DNA from 2 places in the Halomonas sp. THAF12 genome. Region 1 is predicted to be linked to the other one. Evidence: predicted binding sites of a transcription regulator. Region 1 holds the regulator's gene; the other holds the start of a gene.
The links. The regulator FNR, encoded in region 1, switches genes on or off when oxygen is low (the NO sensors DNR and NnrR bind a similar motif). The targets are predictions, from matches to a motif close to TTGATNTANATCAA.
Positions count from the first base shown of each region.

Region 2: the regulator FNR is predicted to act here: its motif matches at 6,553-6,566, upstream of hemN (oxygen-independent coproporphyrinogen III oxidase).

Region 1 covers NZ_CP045399.1:3,006,870-3,014,769, reverse strand. Annotated here, with positions in the region: gene FIU88_RS14010 (exonuclease domain-containing protein) at 1-167, shown strand, start outside; gene ttcA (tRNA 2-thiocytidine(32) synthetase TtcA) at 253-1,164, shown strand; gene fnr (fumarate/nitrate reduction transcriptional regulator Fnr) at 1,433-2,176, opposite strand; gene FIU88_RS13995 (hypothetical protein) at 2,257-3,222, opposite strand; gene FIU88_RS13990 (sulfite exporter TauE/SafE family protein) at 3,311-4,039, opposite strand; gene ccoS (cbb3-type cytochrome oxidase assembly protein CcoS) at 4,040-4,252, opposite strand; gene FIU88_RS13980 (heavy metal translocating P-type ATPase) at 4,249-6,729, opposite strand; gene FIU88_RS13975 (FixH family protein) at 6,738-7,250, opposite strand; gene ccoG (cytochrome c oxidase accessory protein CcoG) at 7,250-7,900, opposite strand, start outside.
Region 2 covers NZ_CP045399.1:131,818-139,717, reverse strand. Annotated here, with positions in the region: gene FIU88_RS00615 (amino acid ABC transporter substrate-binding protein) at 1-753, opposite strand, end outside; gene FIU88_RS00610 (ribonucleoside-diphosphate reductase) at 976-1,713, opposite strand; gene FIU88_RS00605 (adenosylcobalamin-dependent ribonucleoside-diphosphate reductase) at 1,786-3,897, opposite strand; gene FIU88_RS19275 (hypothetical protein) at 4,101-4,859, opposite strand; gene hemN (oxygen-independent coproporphyrinogen III oxidase) at 5,063-6,454, opposite strand; gene FIU88_RS00590 (Rrf2 family transcriptional regulator) at 6,679-7,155, shown strand; gene FIU88_RS00585 (hypothetical protein) at 7,422-7,900, shown strand, end outside.

The sequences.
Region 1 (7,900 bases):
ATCACCACCATTCGCGGCTCGAGGTGGCGCCGGCCTTCGAGCGGGTCGCCGAGCAGCTCGAGGTGCCGTTGATGGGGCGTCACAGCGTGCTGGGCACCGCCGTGACCACCGCCCTGATGCACCTGCGGCTGGACCGCGATGCGGTGCTCGCCCGTCGCAGCGGCTGAGCGGGCACCACGTCGCCAGTCTCGCGGCAGGGTGGTAGGATAGGCGCCCTTTCCCTTTCCCCGATGCCCTGGCAGCGCCCCGACCATGCAAGATGCCGTGACCTTCGATCCCCGTCCCGCCGATGAGGCCGCTTCGGCCGAGCCGTCGACCCCGTCCGCCGAGGCGCCCGACGCCAAGGCCAAGCGTGAGTTCAACAAGCTGCAGAAACGCCTGCGGCGCCAGGTCGGCAATGCGATCATCGACTTCGACATGATCCGCGAGGGCGACAAGGTGATGGTGTGCCTGTCCGGCGGCAAGGACAGCTACACCATGCTGGAGATTCTCCGGAACCTGCAGCGCAACGCGCCGGTGAACTTCTCGCTGGTGGCGGTGAACCTCGACCAGAAGCAGCCCGGCTTCCCCGAGCACGTGCTGCCCGAGTACCTGGACGGCCTCGGCGTGGACTACCACATCCTCGAGCGCGACACCTACTCGGTGGTCAAGGAGAAGACCCCGGAAGGCAAGACCACCTGTGCGCTCTGCTCGCGGCTGCGCCGCGGCTCCCTCTACGGCTACGCCGAGGAGATCGGGGCCACCAAGATCGCCCTCGGGCACCACCGCGAGGACATCCTCGAGACGCTGTTCCTCAACATGTTCTTCGGCGGCAGCCTCAAGTCGATGCCGCCCAAGCTGCTCTCCGACGACGGCAAGAACATCGTCATCCGCCCGCTGGCCTACTGCCGCGAGGCCGACATCGCCGAATTCTCCGAGCGCATGGCCTTCCCGATCATTCCCTGCAACCTGTGCGGCTCGCAGCCCAACCTGCAGCGTCAGGTGGTCAAGGAGATGCTCGCCGAGTGGGAGGCCAAGCATCCCGGCCGCCTGGAGAGCATGTTCAAGGCGGTCACCAACGTCGCGCCCTCGCAGCTGGCCGACCGCGAGCTGTTCGACTTCGCCGGGCTGGAGGACAAGCAGGCCAAGATGCAGGCCGATCGCATCGACCTGCATAACGAGTGAGTAGCGCCTAGCGGCAAGCGCCCGGGTGCTCAGTAACGGGCGGCAGATGTCGAGGAAGCCGATGAGAAACCCACGGGACGTCGAGTCCTGTGGGTTTCTTCGTTGACGTCAACAATGGCCATGACATCATTCTGCCGCGCTTGGCGCTTGGCGCTTGGCGCTTGGCGCTTGGCGCTTGGCGCTTGGCGCTTGGCGCTTGGCGCTTGGCGCTTGGCGCTTGGCGCTTGGCGCTTGGCGCTTGGCGCTTGGCGCTTGGCGCTTGGCGCCGTCAGCGACAGCCCTCTTCCTCGGCCAGCTCGGCCAGGGCGTCCAGGTCGAGGATGTTCACCTCGCGGCCGGACACGGCCACCAGGCCCTGCTGCTGGAAGCGCCCCAGGATGCGGCTGACGGTCTCCACGGCCAGGCCCAGGTAGTTGCCGATGTCGGCCCGGGACATGGAGAGGCGGAAGCTGTAGGCGGAGTAGCCGCGGCGGCGGAAGCGATCGGAGAGGCTGGCGAAGAAGGTGGCCAGGCGCTGGTCGGCGGTCTTGCGCGACAGCAGGCGCATCATGCGGCGGTCGTCGCGCATCTCCTTGCTCATGCTGCGATACAGCTGGGCACGAAGCTCCGGCAGGCGCTCGGAGAGGGCGTCGAGGCGGTCGAACGGGATCTCGCACACGGTGGTGGTCTCGAGCGCGATGACCGAGCCCGGATAGCTCGACTCGTCGATGCCGTCGAGCCCCACCAGTTCGCTGGGCAGGTAGAAGTTGGTCAGCTGATCCGTGCCGCCGCCTTCGCTGGTGACCTGCTTGAGACTGCCGGAGCGCACCGCGTAGACGCTGGTGAAGGGGCTGCCCTGGCGGAACAGCGACTCGCCCTTCTTGAGCGGCGGTCGGCGCCGGATGATGGCATCGAACTCGTCGAGGTCCTCCAGTTCGAGGGCCAGGGGCAGACACAGGGAACTCAGGCTGCAGGTCCGGCAGCGGGTCTCGTGCAGCAGGGAACGGCGCCGGCCGGCTGCGGTGTCGGGCATGCTGTCCTCCTTGATCGGGGCTTGCCTCCCCCATTATGGCGGATAGCCCCGGTTCGGGCATAGCATCCCTTGGGCGAGTCTCAGGTCAGGCCGGGGCCGGGCGGGCGAGCATTCCGCCAGCGCCCCGAGGCGGTGGCGAGCCGACCGTCGTTCAGCGCCGCCGCGTAGTCCCGGGGCGAGGTGGCGTTGCAGGCCACGGCGTCGGGCAGCCGCGAGATGGCGCCGGTGCCGAGCCCCAGTCGGTCGCGCGCCCGTTCGCGACGCGCCTGGGCGAGGGCATCCTCCAGGGCGGCGCCCCGACGGGCGTAGGAACCGTGTCCCAGTGCCCGGTAGCCGGCCTCGGCCAGGCGTTCGTCGACCCGGGCCAGCAGCGCCGTCGGCAGCGTCGATTCGCCCTCCTGCCAGGCGGGCTCCGGGCGCAGGGAGAGGCGCGGCGGCGACATGGGCAGCAGCGCGGCGAGCGCGGCGACGGCCTCCCGCGGCGGGATCGTCGGCGCCACGATCAGCACCAGGTTCAGCGAGTGCCAGCCCATGCGCACGGTCTCGTCGAGCAGCGGCTCGACGCGTGACTGCAGGCGGGGCAGGGCGTCCAGCCGGCCGGCCGCGGGCAGGCGCATGATCAGCTTCAGCCGGTTGAAGCCCAGGGCCTCCAGGTGACGCAGGGTGAGCAGATCCGTGGCGTGGGGGTCGAGCTCGACGGTGAAGTCGCGCGGGCGCCCCGGTTCGAAGGGGAAGCGGGAGGCCAGCCGGTCGACGAGGCCGCTCATCTGCGACAGGGTCAGCGAAGGCGGGAGGCCGCTTCCCCAGTGCAGGGCCTCCAGGCGTCGCTCCGGCGCCAGGCAGCGTCGCACCAGCACCATCTCGCGGTCGAGCCGGGCCAGATCGACCTCGAAGGGATCCATGCCCTTGCCGTCGCCGCGGGCATCCACGTCGTGGCGAAGCGGCAGGCGCAGATGCAGCGACAGCGGGCGGGCCTGGGTATTGCTGGCGGTCAGCGCCGCGGCGTAGTCGTCGGCGCCGAAGTCGGCGGGAAGGGTGACGGACATGGCGGAGTTCCGAGCGTTCATGTCGTCAGGCTAGTGCTCGCGGCCCCCAGGGGTGTTGCGCTGGGTCAAACGTGCGGGCGTTAGCGGCTCAATGATGCCCGGCGTGCCCGGCGTCGTGGGCCATCTCCATCGCGCCCGGCCACAGGCCCCACAGCTGCCACAGGGCGAAGCCGATGATCGCCAGCGCCGCCAGGGTGCGGGTGGCCGGATGACGGATCAGGGCGCCGAGCCGTCGCGCGGCCAGGCCGGTAGCGAGCAGCGCCGGCAGGGTGCCGAGCCCGAAGGCGCCCATCAGCGCCGCGCCTCGCAGCGGGTCGGCGCCGGCCAGGCTCCAGGTCAGCATCGAGTAGACCAGCCCGCAGGGCAGCCAGCCCCAGACCGCGCCCAGGGTCACGGCCTGGGGCAGCGTCACCACCGGCATCAGTCGCCGTCCGAGCGGCTCCAGATGGCGCCACAGGCGCCTGCCGAGCGCCTCGACCCGCAGCAGTCCCTTCCACCAGTCGGCGATGTAGAGCGCCATCAGGATCAGCATCACCGCGGCCAGGACCTGGAGCGCCTGGCGGATCCCCGGGGCCAGGCCGACCAGGGTGCCGAGGCCGGCGGCCAGGGCGCCGGCGGCCATGTAGCTGGCGATGCGTCCCAGGTTGTAGCCCAGCAGCAGCCCGCCGAGCCGCGCCGGATGGCGCAGGCTGGGCGGCACGGCGAAGCTCAGGGCGCTCATGATGCCGCCGCACATGCCGATGCAGTGGGCGCCGCCCAGCAGGCCGAAGACGAAGGCCGCGGCCAGCGGCGGCAGATCGAGTCCAGACGGATTCATTCAGGCTTCCTTGTCGTGTTTCCCGGTCGGCGCGTCGGCGTCGCCGTGCCGGCGGGGCGCCTCCCCGGGCGGGTCGTCATCGTCGAACAGGATGCGGTGGGCCGGGCCTTCCAGGTCCTCGAACTGGTCGTGGCGCACGGCCCAGAAGAAGGCCCAGACGGCCAGGCCGAGCAGGATCAGCGACAGCGGGATCAGCAGGTAGAGAATGCTCATGGGGCGTCCTGGGCGGGGGAATCCACGGGAATGTCGGGCAGCTTTCGGCGCGTGAGGCGCAGGGCGTTGGCGACCACCACCAGCGAGCTCGCCGACATGCCCAGCGCCGCCAGCCAGGGGGGCACCCAGCCCATCGCCGCCGGCGGCAGGGCCAGCAGGTTGTAGGCCAGCGCCCAGCCCAGGTTCTGGCGGATGTTGCGGCGGGTGGCGCGGCCGATGTCGACGGCCTCGACCAGGCGGCCGAGGCGCGGGCCGAGCAGCACGGCGTCGGCCCGGGTGCGGGCGAGGTCGGTGGCGTCGTTCATGGCGATGGCGAGGTCGGCCCCGGCCAGCACCGGCACGTCGTTGATGCCGTCGCCGACCATGGCCACCCGCTGGCCGTCGGCCTGGCACTCGCGCAGCCGGGCGAGCTTGTCCTCGGGGCTGGCGCCGGCGCGCCATGCGTCGATGCCCAGCCGCTCGGCCAGCGCCCGGGTGGGTGCCTCGGCGTCGCCGGACAGCAGTTCCACCGCGATGCCCCGCGCCGCCAGCGCGGCGACGGTGGCGGCGGCGTCCTCCCGGGGCCGGTCGCCCAGGGCGAACCAGGCCCGCGGCTGGCCGTCCTCGGCGAGCAGCAGCCAGTGGCCGTGCTCGGCGTCACCGTCCGGGGGGGCCGGAGGGGCGTCCGGGGCCGCGAAGTCGGGCCGGCCGAGCCGCCAGGGGCGGCCGTCGATGACGCCGGCGAGGCCCCGGCCGGGGCGGGCGATGACGTCGCGGGCGGTGATGTCGGCGCGGCGATAGGGGCGGAAGGCGCGGGCGATGGGATGCTCGGAGTGGGCCTCCAGGGCCGCGGCCACGGCCGCCAGGCGCTCGGGATCGTCGCTGGCAAGCGGGATCGTGTGCTCGAGGGTCATCTCGCCGCGGGTCAGGGTACCGGTCTTGTCGAAGATCATCCGGTCGAGGCGCGGCAGGGTCTCCAGGGCGTCGGCGCGGGTCAGCAGCACGCCGCGCCGATGGAGCCGGCCGTGGGCGGCGGTCAGGGCGGTGGGCGTGGCCAGCGCCAGGGCGCAGGGGCAGCTGACCACCAGCACCGAGAGCGTTACCCAGAAGGCCCGCTCGGGGTCGATGAACGACCAGGCGAGCCCGGTGGCGGCGGCGATCAGCAGCACCTGGAGCACGAAGTGATGCGCCAGCCGGGCGGCCCGGCGCGCGATGCGCGGGCGTTCGGCGAAGGCGCGGTCGGTGAGGTCGAGCAGCTGCGCCGCCCGGGCATCGGGGCCGGCCCGGGTCACGCGCAACGTCAGCGGGCTCTCGACGTTGTGGCTGCCGCCGGTCACGGCGTCGCCCACGCCGCGCGTCACCGGCAGCGCCTCGCCGCTGAGCATCGATTCGTCGAGGCTCGAGGCGCCCTGTTCGATCACGCCGTCGGCGGGCACGCCGTGGCCGGGTCTGACCAGCACCCGGTCGCCGGCGGCCAGCTCGCTGGCGGGCAGGAGGCGCTCCTCGTCGCCCTCGTCGAGGCGGATCGCCGACAGCGGCAGCATCCCGGCCAGGGCATTGCCGCGGCGCCCGCCGCGTCGCCGGGCGCGGACCTCCAGGAAGCGACCGGCCAGCAGGAAGAAGGTGAACATGGCCGCGGAGTCGAAGTAGACGTCGCCGTGGCCGACCAGCAGCGCCCAGGTGCTGGCGAGATAGGCGCCGGCGATGGCCAGCGACACCGGCACGTCCATGCCCAGCCGGCGGTGGCGCAGGTCGCGCCACGCGCCGCCGAAGAACGGCTGGGCCGAATAGAGCACCACCGGCGTGGTCAGGGCGAAGGCCAGCCAGTGGAAGAGGGTATCGAAGTCGCCGCCCAGGCCGTCGTCGCCGGACACGTAGAAGGGGATCGAGAACATCGCCACCTGCATCATGCCCACCGCGGCCACGATCAGCCGGCGGATCTGGCGGCGTTCCTCGCGCTGCAGGCGGCGCTGGGCCTCGTCGGGCTCGTAGGGCTGGGCCGGATAGCCGATGGCGGCCAGCTCGGCGAGCAGCCGCGAGAAGGCGAGGCGCGCCGGATCCCAGGCGACCCGGACCCGGTGATGGGCGAGGTTCACGGCGCTGGTGCGGACGCCGTCCAGGGCGTTGAGGCGATGCTCGATCAGCCAGGCGCAGGCCGCGCAGGTGATGCCCTCCACCGCCAGGGTGGCGTGGACGCCGTCGTCGTCCCGGTGCACGAAGCGGGCCTGCAGGCCCGGGTCGTCGAACACCGCCCAGGTCTCGGACTCGGCGGCGCGACGGTCGTCGGGGCGCGCGGGCAGCTCGCTGCGAAAGCGGTAGTAGCCGGCCAGGCCGCCGTCGACGATGGCATGGGCCACCGCCTCGCAGCCGGGACAGCACAGCGGATGCTCGGCGCCGTCGAGGGTCAGGGTCCAGGGCGCGCCCTTGGGCACACTGGCGCCGCAGTGGTAGCAGGCGGCGGCCTCGGCCCTGGCGGCGGTCGGGGCGGTCGCGGTCATGGCGCCGCTCAGACCCCGGGCGCCAGGTCGATGTCGCCGTCGGCGGGGAAGCAGGCCTCGCCGGTGAGCCGCCAGGCGGGTTCGCCGCCGTCGTCGGGCTCCAGGTGCAGATACCAGCGATGCCGCAGGGGCGCCTCGAGCATGGTGACGTAGCGCCCGGCGCGCACGTGCTCGAGGGTCAGCCGGCGGTCGCGCTGGCTCTCGGTGGGGAAGATCAGCGTCAGGGTCAGCCGCTCCGGGCGGGCCTCGCCGGCCAGGTCGATCACCAGGTCGCCGGTGGTCGGATCGGCGCGCAGGGCGGCCGAGAGCCCCAGCGCCCGGGCCTCTTCCTGCTTGGCGATCTGCTGGTTGATGGCCAGGCCTTCCTTGTAATAGTCCTCCGCCACGGTGCCGTCGAAGTAGTGAATCGAGAGCGCCAGGTAGACCAGGCTGAAGGTCACCGAGGCGCCCAGCAGGCCGATCAGGAACCAGGGCCAGAACTGCTTGTACCAGGGCGGGATGGTCTCGTGTTCCGCCGTCATCAGCGGGTCTCTCCTATGAAGCGGCCGTCGCGCTCGAGGCGGATATCGGGATCGTCGATGGCCTCGAGGCGCAGCCGGATCTCGTGGCTGGGGCGTGCCAGGGCGTCGCGCGGTACGGTGACCTCGACCACCAGCCGGCGCGACTCGCCGGCGGGCACGCTGACCCGGTCGGTGTCGAGGGCCAGGCCCTCGAGGCCCGAGGCCGCGAGGCGGTAGGCGTGGTCCTCGCGGTCCAGGTTGCGCACCGTCAGGGTGTAGACGTTACGGACTCTGCCGTCGTCGGTCATCTGGAACAGCTGCTGGCGGCCGCGCTCCACCTCGAAGCCCAGCGGGGTGCGGTCGCCGACCGCCCAGGCGAACAGCCCGATCATCACCAGCAGCACGGCCAGATAGCCGAGCAGGCGCGGACGCAGCAGGTGCGAGGGCCTGCCCTCGAGGGCGTTCTCGGTGGTATAGCGGATCAGCCCGCGGGGATAGCCCATGCGATCCATGACGCCGTCGCAGGCATCGATGCAGGCCGCGCAGGTGATGCATTCGTATTGCAGGCCGTCGCGGATGTCGATGCCGGTAGGGCAGACCTGCACGCAGAGTTCGCAGTCGATGCAGTCGCCGTGGCCGGCCTCGCGGGCCTCGTCATGGTCGAGGCGCCG
Region 2 (7,900 bases), 920 kb from region 1:
GACCATGGCGAACACCGACCACTTGACGATGTCCAGCCACTGGTCGTCGCCCTGACGCACCACCGGGCCCAGCGGTTCCTTGGAGATCAGCTCGGTGAGGATCTCCACGCTGTCCGGCTCCGGCAGCTGCAGGCGCAGGGCGCTGAGCTGGGAGGTGTCGGAGGTCAGGACGTCACAGCGGCCGCTGGCGAAGCCCTGGGCCGTCTGGTCCGGGGTGTCGAAGGTCACGGTGTCGATATCGATGCCCTTCGACGGGAAGTAGTCGGCCAGGTTGAGCTCGTGGGTGGTGCCCGACTGGATGCAGATGGAGGCGCCGTTCAGATCCTCCAGGCTCTCGATGCCGAGGTCCTTGGCGACCATGAAGCCCTGGCCGTCGTAGAAGGTGGTGGTGGTGAAGTTGAGGCCCAGGGAGTTGTCGCGGGTGGCGGTCCAGGTGGTGTTGCGCGAGAGCAGGTCGATCTCGCCGGACTGCAGGGCGGTGAAGCGCTCCTTGGCGGTCAGCGGGGTGAAGACCACCTTCTCCGGGTCGCCGAAGATGGCCGAGGACACCGCGCGGCAGGTCTCGACGTCCAGCCCCTGCCAGGTGCCGTTCTCGTCCGGCGAGGAGAAGCCGGACAGCCCGACGTTGACGCCGCAGCGCAGGTTACCGCGCTCCTTCACCTCGTCGAGGGTGGCGGCCGAGGCGCTGCTGACCGCCGTCAGGCCGAGGGTCGCGACGGACAGGGCGATCAGCGTCTTGTTGTTGTAGCGCATGATCTTGACTCCATAGCTGTGGGTAGAAGGTTTGTGCTTGTTATTCGCAGGACGAACATAACAGAGCCGGACGCCGGCGCACCGGCTTGCATTTAAACGTTCGATTTGCCCTGCCCTGCTGCGTCGCGACAAGAAAGCCCCGGCATCGGCCGGGGCTGACGGTCGCGACGGGGATCGCCTCTCATCTCGCCGAGCGTTGACCGGCGAGGCGATCCGCACCCGTCAACCGCACTTGGACCAGCCGCAGCCCGAGTAGCAGGTCGGACAGCCGTCCATCATCACCAGGTCACCCGCGCATTCGGGGCACTGGCCGACCACGGTGGGCCCGCCCTGGCCGGCCTCGGCCGCGCATTCGGCGTCGGCCTGTTCCTCGGGGCCGGGCGGATGCCAGGGCCGGCCGGCCAGGCGCCGGGCGTGGCGCGCCACCAGCTCCTCCACCGGCACCTGCAGGCCGTCCTGGTCGAGGAAGCCGCGCCGGTAGAGGATCTGCTGGATCGACCAGGCGATGGCGGCGACCTCGGAGTCGTGGAACATCGGCTTGCCCCAGCGGTTCATGCCGCAGCGCACCCGGCCCTTGTCCCAGGCCACCTTGCGCAGATCGGCCACCGCCTGGGTGACGTAGCCGCCGCGGGCGGCCAGCGACAGGCTGCGCATGGTGGCGGTGATCCACTGGTGCTCGCTGGACAGCTGGCCGGAGGGCAGGAAGAACTCCACCGGGCGCTCGATGACCACCGGCTCGCCGTTCAGCACGCCCTCCACCGGCATGAAGGACACCAGCAGGTAGACCTTGCGCCGGCCCTCGGCGCCGACGTAGGAGATCTTCTCCGACACCGCCTCCAGGGTGCCCTCGGGGCGCGAGGGAATGCGCCGCGTCAGCGGGTCCTCGTCGGCCGGCGGCGGCACGTCCTGGGCCTGGCGGACGCGGGAGGAAACGATCTTCGAGGTGATCTCGACGCTCATGACGGGGCTCCTGTGAAAGCGGATGCGGTGACGGTGGACGGACGGCCGTTCACGGCCGTCGCGAGCCCTGATTTACCACTTGCCATAGGTGCCCTCCTTGAGCGCCTCGTGCAGGTTGGCCGCGGTGTGCTCCTCGCCCTCGTAGAGCACCGTCTCGTCGCCGGAGAGCTCCAGCCGCTCGCCGTTCTCCAGCTCGAAGACGTAGACGGTGTTCTTGAGGTCGTCCTCGCGTACCAGCACGCCCTGGAAGGCCTCGGGGTTGAAGCGGAAGGTGGTGCAGCCCTTGAGCCGGCTGTCGTAGGCCGTCAGGTAGAGGTTCTGGAAGTCCTCGTAGGCGAACTCGGTGGACACGTTGACCGTCTTGGAGATCGCCGAGTCGATCCAGGCCTGGGCCGCGGCCTGCACCGCCACATGCTGCTCCGGCGAGACGCCGTCGGCGGTGACGAAGTAGTCCGGCAGGTCGCTCTCCACCGCCGCCGGCGCCACCAGATGGCGATAGGCGGCCAGTTCGAAGGAGACCACCTCGATCTGCTCCTTGGTCTTGCGCCCGGCGCGGATGACGTTGCGGAAGTAGCGGTGCGAGAAGGACGGCTCGATGCCGTTGGAGGCGTTGTTGCCCAGCGACAGCGAGATGGTGCCGGTGGGCGCGATGGAGCTGTGATGGGTGAAGCGCGCGCCGTGCTCGGCGAGCTCGGCGACGAGCTCCGGCTCGACCTCGGCGATCTTCTGCATGTAGCGGCTGTAGCGGGCGTGCAGGATCCGCCCCGGCACCCGGTCGCCGGCCTGATAGCCGTCCTGCTTGAGCTCCGGGCGCTCGCGCAGCATGCGTGGCGTCAGCTCGAAGGTCTCGGCCAGCACCGGCGCCATGCCCTTCTCCCTGGCCAGCGCCAGGGCCTGTTTCCAGCCCTCGACCGCCAGCACCCGGCTGACCTCCTCGGTGAAGGCCAGCGACTCCGGCGAGCCGTAGGGCAGCTTGAGCATGGTCAGCGCCGACCCCAGCCCCAGAAAGCCCATGCCGTGGCGGCGCTTGGCCTCGATCTCGCGGCGCTGGCCGTCGAGCGGCAGGCCGCTGATCTCCACCACGTTGTCGAGCATGCGGGTGAAGATCGCCACCACTCGGCGATAGCGCTCCCAGTCGAAGCGCGGCGCCTCGCCGAAGGGCTCGAGCACGAAGCGCGTGAGGTTGATCGAGCCCAGCAGGCAGGCGCCCTCGGGCGGCAGCGGCTGCTCGCCGCAGGGGTTGGTGGCGCGGATCTCCTCGCAGAACCAGTTGTTGTTCATGCGGTTGACCTGGTCGATCAGGATGAAGCCCGGCTCGGCGAAGTCGTAGGTGGAACGCATGATGGTGTCCCACAGCGCCCGGGCGCGGACCGTCTCGACCACGCGGCAGGCCACCCGGCCCTCGGCGTCGAGGAGGTAGCCCTCCTCGATGGCCGGCCAGTCGCGATAGACCAGCTCGCCGTCGTCGACGTCGTCCTGCTCGGCGGGGTGCAGCGGGAACGCCAGCGGCCAGTCGGCGTCGGCGCGCACCGCCTCCATGAACTCGTCGGTGATCAGCAGGCTGAGGTTGAACTGGCGCAGCCGGCCGGCCTCGCGCTTGGCCTCGATGAAGCTCTTCACGTCCGGATGGCCGACGTCGAAGGTCCCCATCTGGGCGCCGCGGCGCCCGCCCGCCGAGGCCACGGTGAAGCACATCCTGTCGTAGATATCCATGAACGCCAGCGGGCCGTTGGTGCCGGCGCCGGCGCCGAACACGAAGGCGCCGCGGGGGCGCAGGGTGGAAAAGTCATAGCCGATGCCGCAGCCGGCCTTGAGGGTCATGCCGGCCTCGACCACGCCCTCGAGGATGTCGCGCATCGCATCGTGGAGGGTGCGGGACACCGTGCAGTTGATCAGGCTGACCGCCGGCTTGACGGCCTCCGCCCCGGCGTTGGCGACGATGCGCCCGGCCGGGATGGCGCCATTGTCCAGCGCCCAGCGGAACTGGGGCAGCCAGGCCTCGGCGTCGTCTTCCACCGCGGCCAGCGCCCGGGCCACCCGCTCCCGGGTGGCGCCGGGGTCGGCGTCCACCGGCCGGCCGTGACGATCCTTGAGGCGATACTTGCTGTCCCAGATATCGAGGGAAGGCGCCTGCAGCGGCACCTCGTCGACGCGGGAGGCTTCCCTGGCAGTGGTGGTGCGCATCGGGTCTCTCTCTATGTGAGGGGAACGGTCGCGGTCGCGCATCATGGATGCCCGGCCACGATGGAAGCGAGGCCATCAACCACCATATATAGACGAAAAACATTCTCAACACACATGATATGGATCATGCGTGAACTCGGCGCACAAAAGAAAGCGCCCGACCATCAGGGTCGGGCGCCAGGTGCGGCATCGGGCAACAGGCGTCAGAAGCGACCGCCGGCTCCCGAACCGGTACCACCGGCACCGCCACCTCCGCCGGCGCTGCCACCGTTGCCACCGGCTCCGGAACCACCGCCGCCGGAACTACCGCTGCCGCCGCCGGAACCACCGCCACCGCCGCCGGAACCACCACCGCCGCCGCCGGAACCACCGCCGCCGCCGCCGGAACCACCGCCGCCGCCGCCGGAACCACCACCGCCGCCGCCGGAACCACCGCCGCCGCCGGAACCACCGCCACCGCCGCCGGAACCGCCGCCGCCGCCGCCGGAACCACCGCCACCGCCGCCGGAACCACCGCCGCCACCGCCGGAACCACCGCCGCCACCGCCGGAACCACCGCCGCCGCCGCCGGCGGCGTCATCGCCGGGGTTGTCGCCGCCGTCGTCTCCGTCATCCGTCGGCGCGGTCGGCATGGTCGGCGCGGGAATCACGTCCTCGCTCGGCACGGCGGCAACCAGGCGCAGGAAGACACCATCGCATCCTTCCAGCAGCCCGCCACCGCAGCCGCCACCGCCCCCCCCGGCGGCCGGCGCCGGCAGATCCTCGAGCAGCGCATCGATCTCGGCATCGGTCAGGCCCCCCGACCCGGCCGGCTCGGTCAGTTGATCGTTGGCGACTCGCGCCATCTCGTCGTCCGAGAGCGTACCGCCCCCGGCACCCTCGACTCCCGACTGCGCCTGTACGCCGGCGGCTGACAAACAGCCCACGGCGACGACCAGGGCAGCCAATTTGAACCCTTGCATCTCGCCCTCCCCCGCCGCCGGCCATCGCCGTCGACGTGACATAACGCCATACAACATTTTGTTACACGCAAGATAAGCATCGTCACAGAGCGCAGGCTTCACCATCGGAAGGCCCGCTGATTATCGCATCGGAGGGATCAGGCAAACGGCTGCTGGATCGGTAGCAGGAAACTCGTACCGACGCGCGACGCCCCAGGAAGGACCTAGACGGTCCGCGAGTAGCGCACCGCCTCGCCGCCCAGATAGGCGTCGAAGGTCATGGCCAGATTGCGCAGCATCAGCCGCCCCGGCGGGCGCACCTCGAGGCGGCGCTGGCCCAGCGTGATCAGGCCGTCGTCGCGCATCGGCGCCAGGGCCGCGAGGGCGTCGGCGAAGTGGCTGGCGAAGTCGATGCCGTGACGCGCCTCGATGGCGTCGACGTCCACCCGACCGTGGCACATCAGGGCGTGGATGACGTCGCGGCGCAGGCGATCCTCGTCGTCGAGCCGATAGCCGCGCAGCACCGGCAGCCGCCCGGCCTCGAGGCGCTCGCGGTAGGCGGCGATCTCCTTGACGTTCTGGCTGTAGCCGTCGCCGACCTTGCCGATGGCACTGACGCCGAGCCCGATCAGGTCACAGTCGGCGTGGGTGGAGTAGCCCTGGAAGTTGCGCTGCAGGGTGCCCTCGCGCTGGGCCCGGACCAGCTCGTCGTCGGGCAATGCGAAGTGATCCATGCCGATGTAGGCGTAGCCGGCCTCGGTCAGGCGCCGAACGGTCAGCTCCAGCAGCTCGAGCTTGCGCTCGGGCGGCGGCATGTCCCGGTCGCGGATCAGCCGCTGGGCCTTGAAGCGCTCGGGCAGATGGGCATAGCTGTAGGTGGCGATGCGATCCGGCCGCAGGGCGACGATCTTGTCGAGGGTGGCCGCGAAGCTGGCCACGGTCTGGCGCGGCAGGCCGTAGATCAGATCGACGCTCACCGAGTGGAAGCCGGCGCCCCGGGCGGCTTTCATCAGGGCGGCCACCTCGGCCTCGCCCTGGACGCGGTTGACCGCCGCCTGCACCTCGGGGTCGAAGTCCTGGACGCCGACGCTCAGGCGGTTGAAGCCCAGCCCGCGCAGCTCATGCAGCTGCTCAGGGGTGACGGTGCGCGGATCCACCTCCAGCGAGAACTCCCTGTCCTCGGGCGGCGCGAAGCGAAAGGCCGCCGCCAGGGCGTCCATCAGCTCGCCGAGCTGGGCATTGTTCAGATAGGTGGGCGTGCCGCCGCCCAGGTGCAGCTGGGTCAGCGAGCGCTCACCGTCGAAGAGCGCCGCCTGCAGGGCGATCTCGCGTTTCAGCAGGGCCAGATACTCCGCCGCCCGCTCGCGGCGATGGGTGACGATCTTGTGGCAGGCGCAGTAGTAGCAGAGGCTCTCGCAGAACGGCACGTGCACGTAGACCGACAGCGGCTTGGGCGCGGCGACGCGATGGCTCAGGGCGGCCTGGTCCCGGTAGTCGTCCTCGGCGAAGGCGGCCTGGAACTGCGGGGCCGTCGGATAGGAGGTATAGCGCGGCCCGGGGCGATCGTACTTCTCGACGAGGGGGCGGATGAACGGCTGGGGCTCGGGCTGGGGCATGATCGGACCTCCGGAACGCTGGCGACGGCCCGGGCCGTCGCCGCCTGGAGGCATTATGCCAGCCCCGATCGCGGCCGTTGGCGCCTTTCCGCGCGGAGTTGATGCCGATCAATTCGACCGCTCGAGCGCGCTCCACTGCGGCAACGGACCTGCTCCGGGAGGCCGGCACGGGCGTGCTAGAATCGTCCCGAGTCCCGCCTGCCTCGCCGCGCCTGGAGAATGGAATGCGCCTGACCCACTTCACCGACTACTCCCTGCGCGTGCTGATCTACCTGGCCGTGAAGGACGACGAGCCGACGCCGGAGCCGCCAGAGGCCCGCGCCACCATCGCCGAGATCGCCGAGCGCTTCGCCATCTCGCGCAACCACCTGATGAAGGTGGTGCAGGAGCTCAACCGGCTCGGCTATCTCAGCGCCACCCGCGGCAAGCACGGTGGGCTGCGGCTGAACCGGGCGCCCGGCGAGATCTCGCTGGGCGGGCTGGTGCGCGACACCGAGCCCGACCTCGGCCTGGTGGAGTGCTTCCGCGACGACAACGCCTGCACCATCACCCCCGCCTGCCGGCTGCAGCCGATCCTCGGCGAGGCCCTGGCGGCCTTCCTGTCGGTGCTCGACCGCTACACCCTCGCCGACCTGCTGGGCCAGCGGCGCGCCGAGCTGATCCAGCTGCTGAATATCGAGGACGCCTCACAGGCCTCGTGACCTGTCGGGATATGAAGGGCGCCGGAGACAAGCCGGCGAGGAGGTCCTACGCCAGGGACGGCGTCGGTAGCGTACAGGGAAATATTCACAGCGCCTCCTCAAGGCTTGTCGCCGGATCAGCCCTGAGCCGCAGGACAGCTCTCGGAATCCCGTGCTAGTCTCCCGACGCCACGGTCATGGATGCCCGCATGCTCTCCTCACGCCCACCTGCTCTCCGCCCACGTTTTCTCCGCTCACGGTCTGGCCACCGGCTGACGCGCGGCCTGATGCCCCGCTTGCCGAGTGTCCTGCTGGCCTTCGCCCTCGCCGCCCCGGCCGCGGCCGAGACCTTCAACGTCGACGACGCCCGGGCCCACGGCGACTGGCACTCGCTGGTGCTGCGGCTGGGCGACGAACGCCACGTGCGCGCCATCGAGCAGCACAGCTATAGCGACAGCGTGTTCAGCGTCAACGCCACGCCGGGCGCCTGCGACCGCCCCTGGCTCGAGCTTCGCGTCGAGCTCGACGAGGTCCAGGCCGAGACCGGCACCGTCAACCGGGTGCCGGTGGACCTGCTGATCGATCAGGGCTGGGTCCATCAGGGCCGGGCCGAGTTCATCACCGAGCGCGGCAACAGCGGCTTCTACGCGCGCCTGGTGCTGCCCGACACCGACGAGGCGCTCGACGAGATGCGCGACGGCGAGACGCTGCGCCTGCGCATCCATCGCGCCGAGGACGACCACTGGTTCCTGGTCTTCAGCCTCAA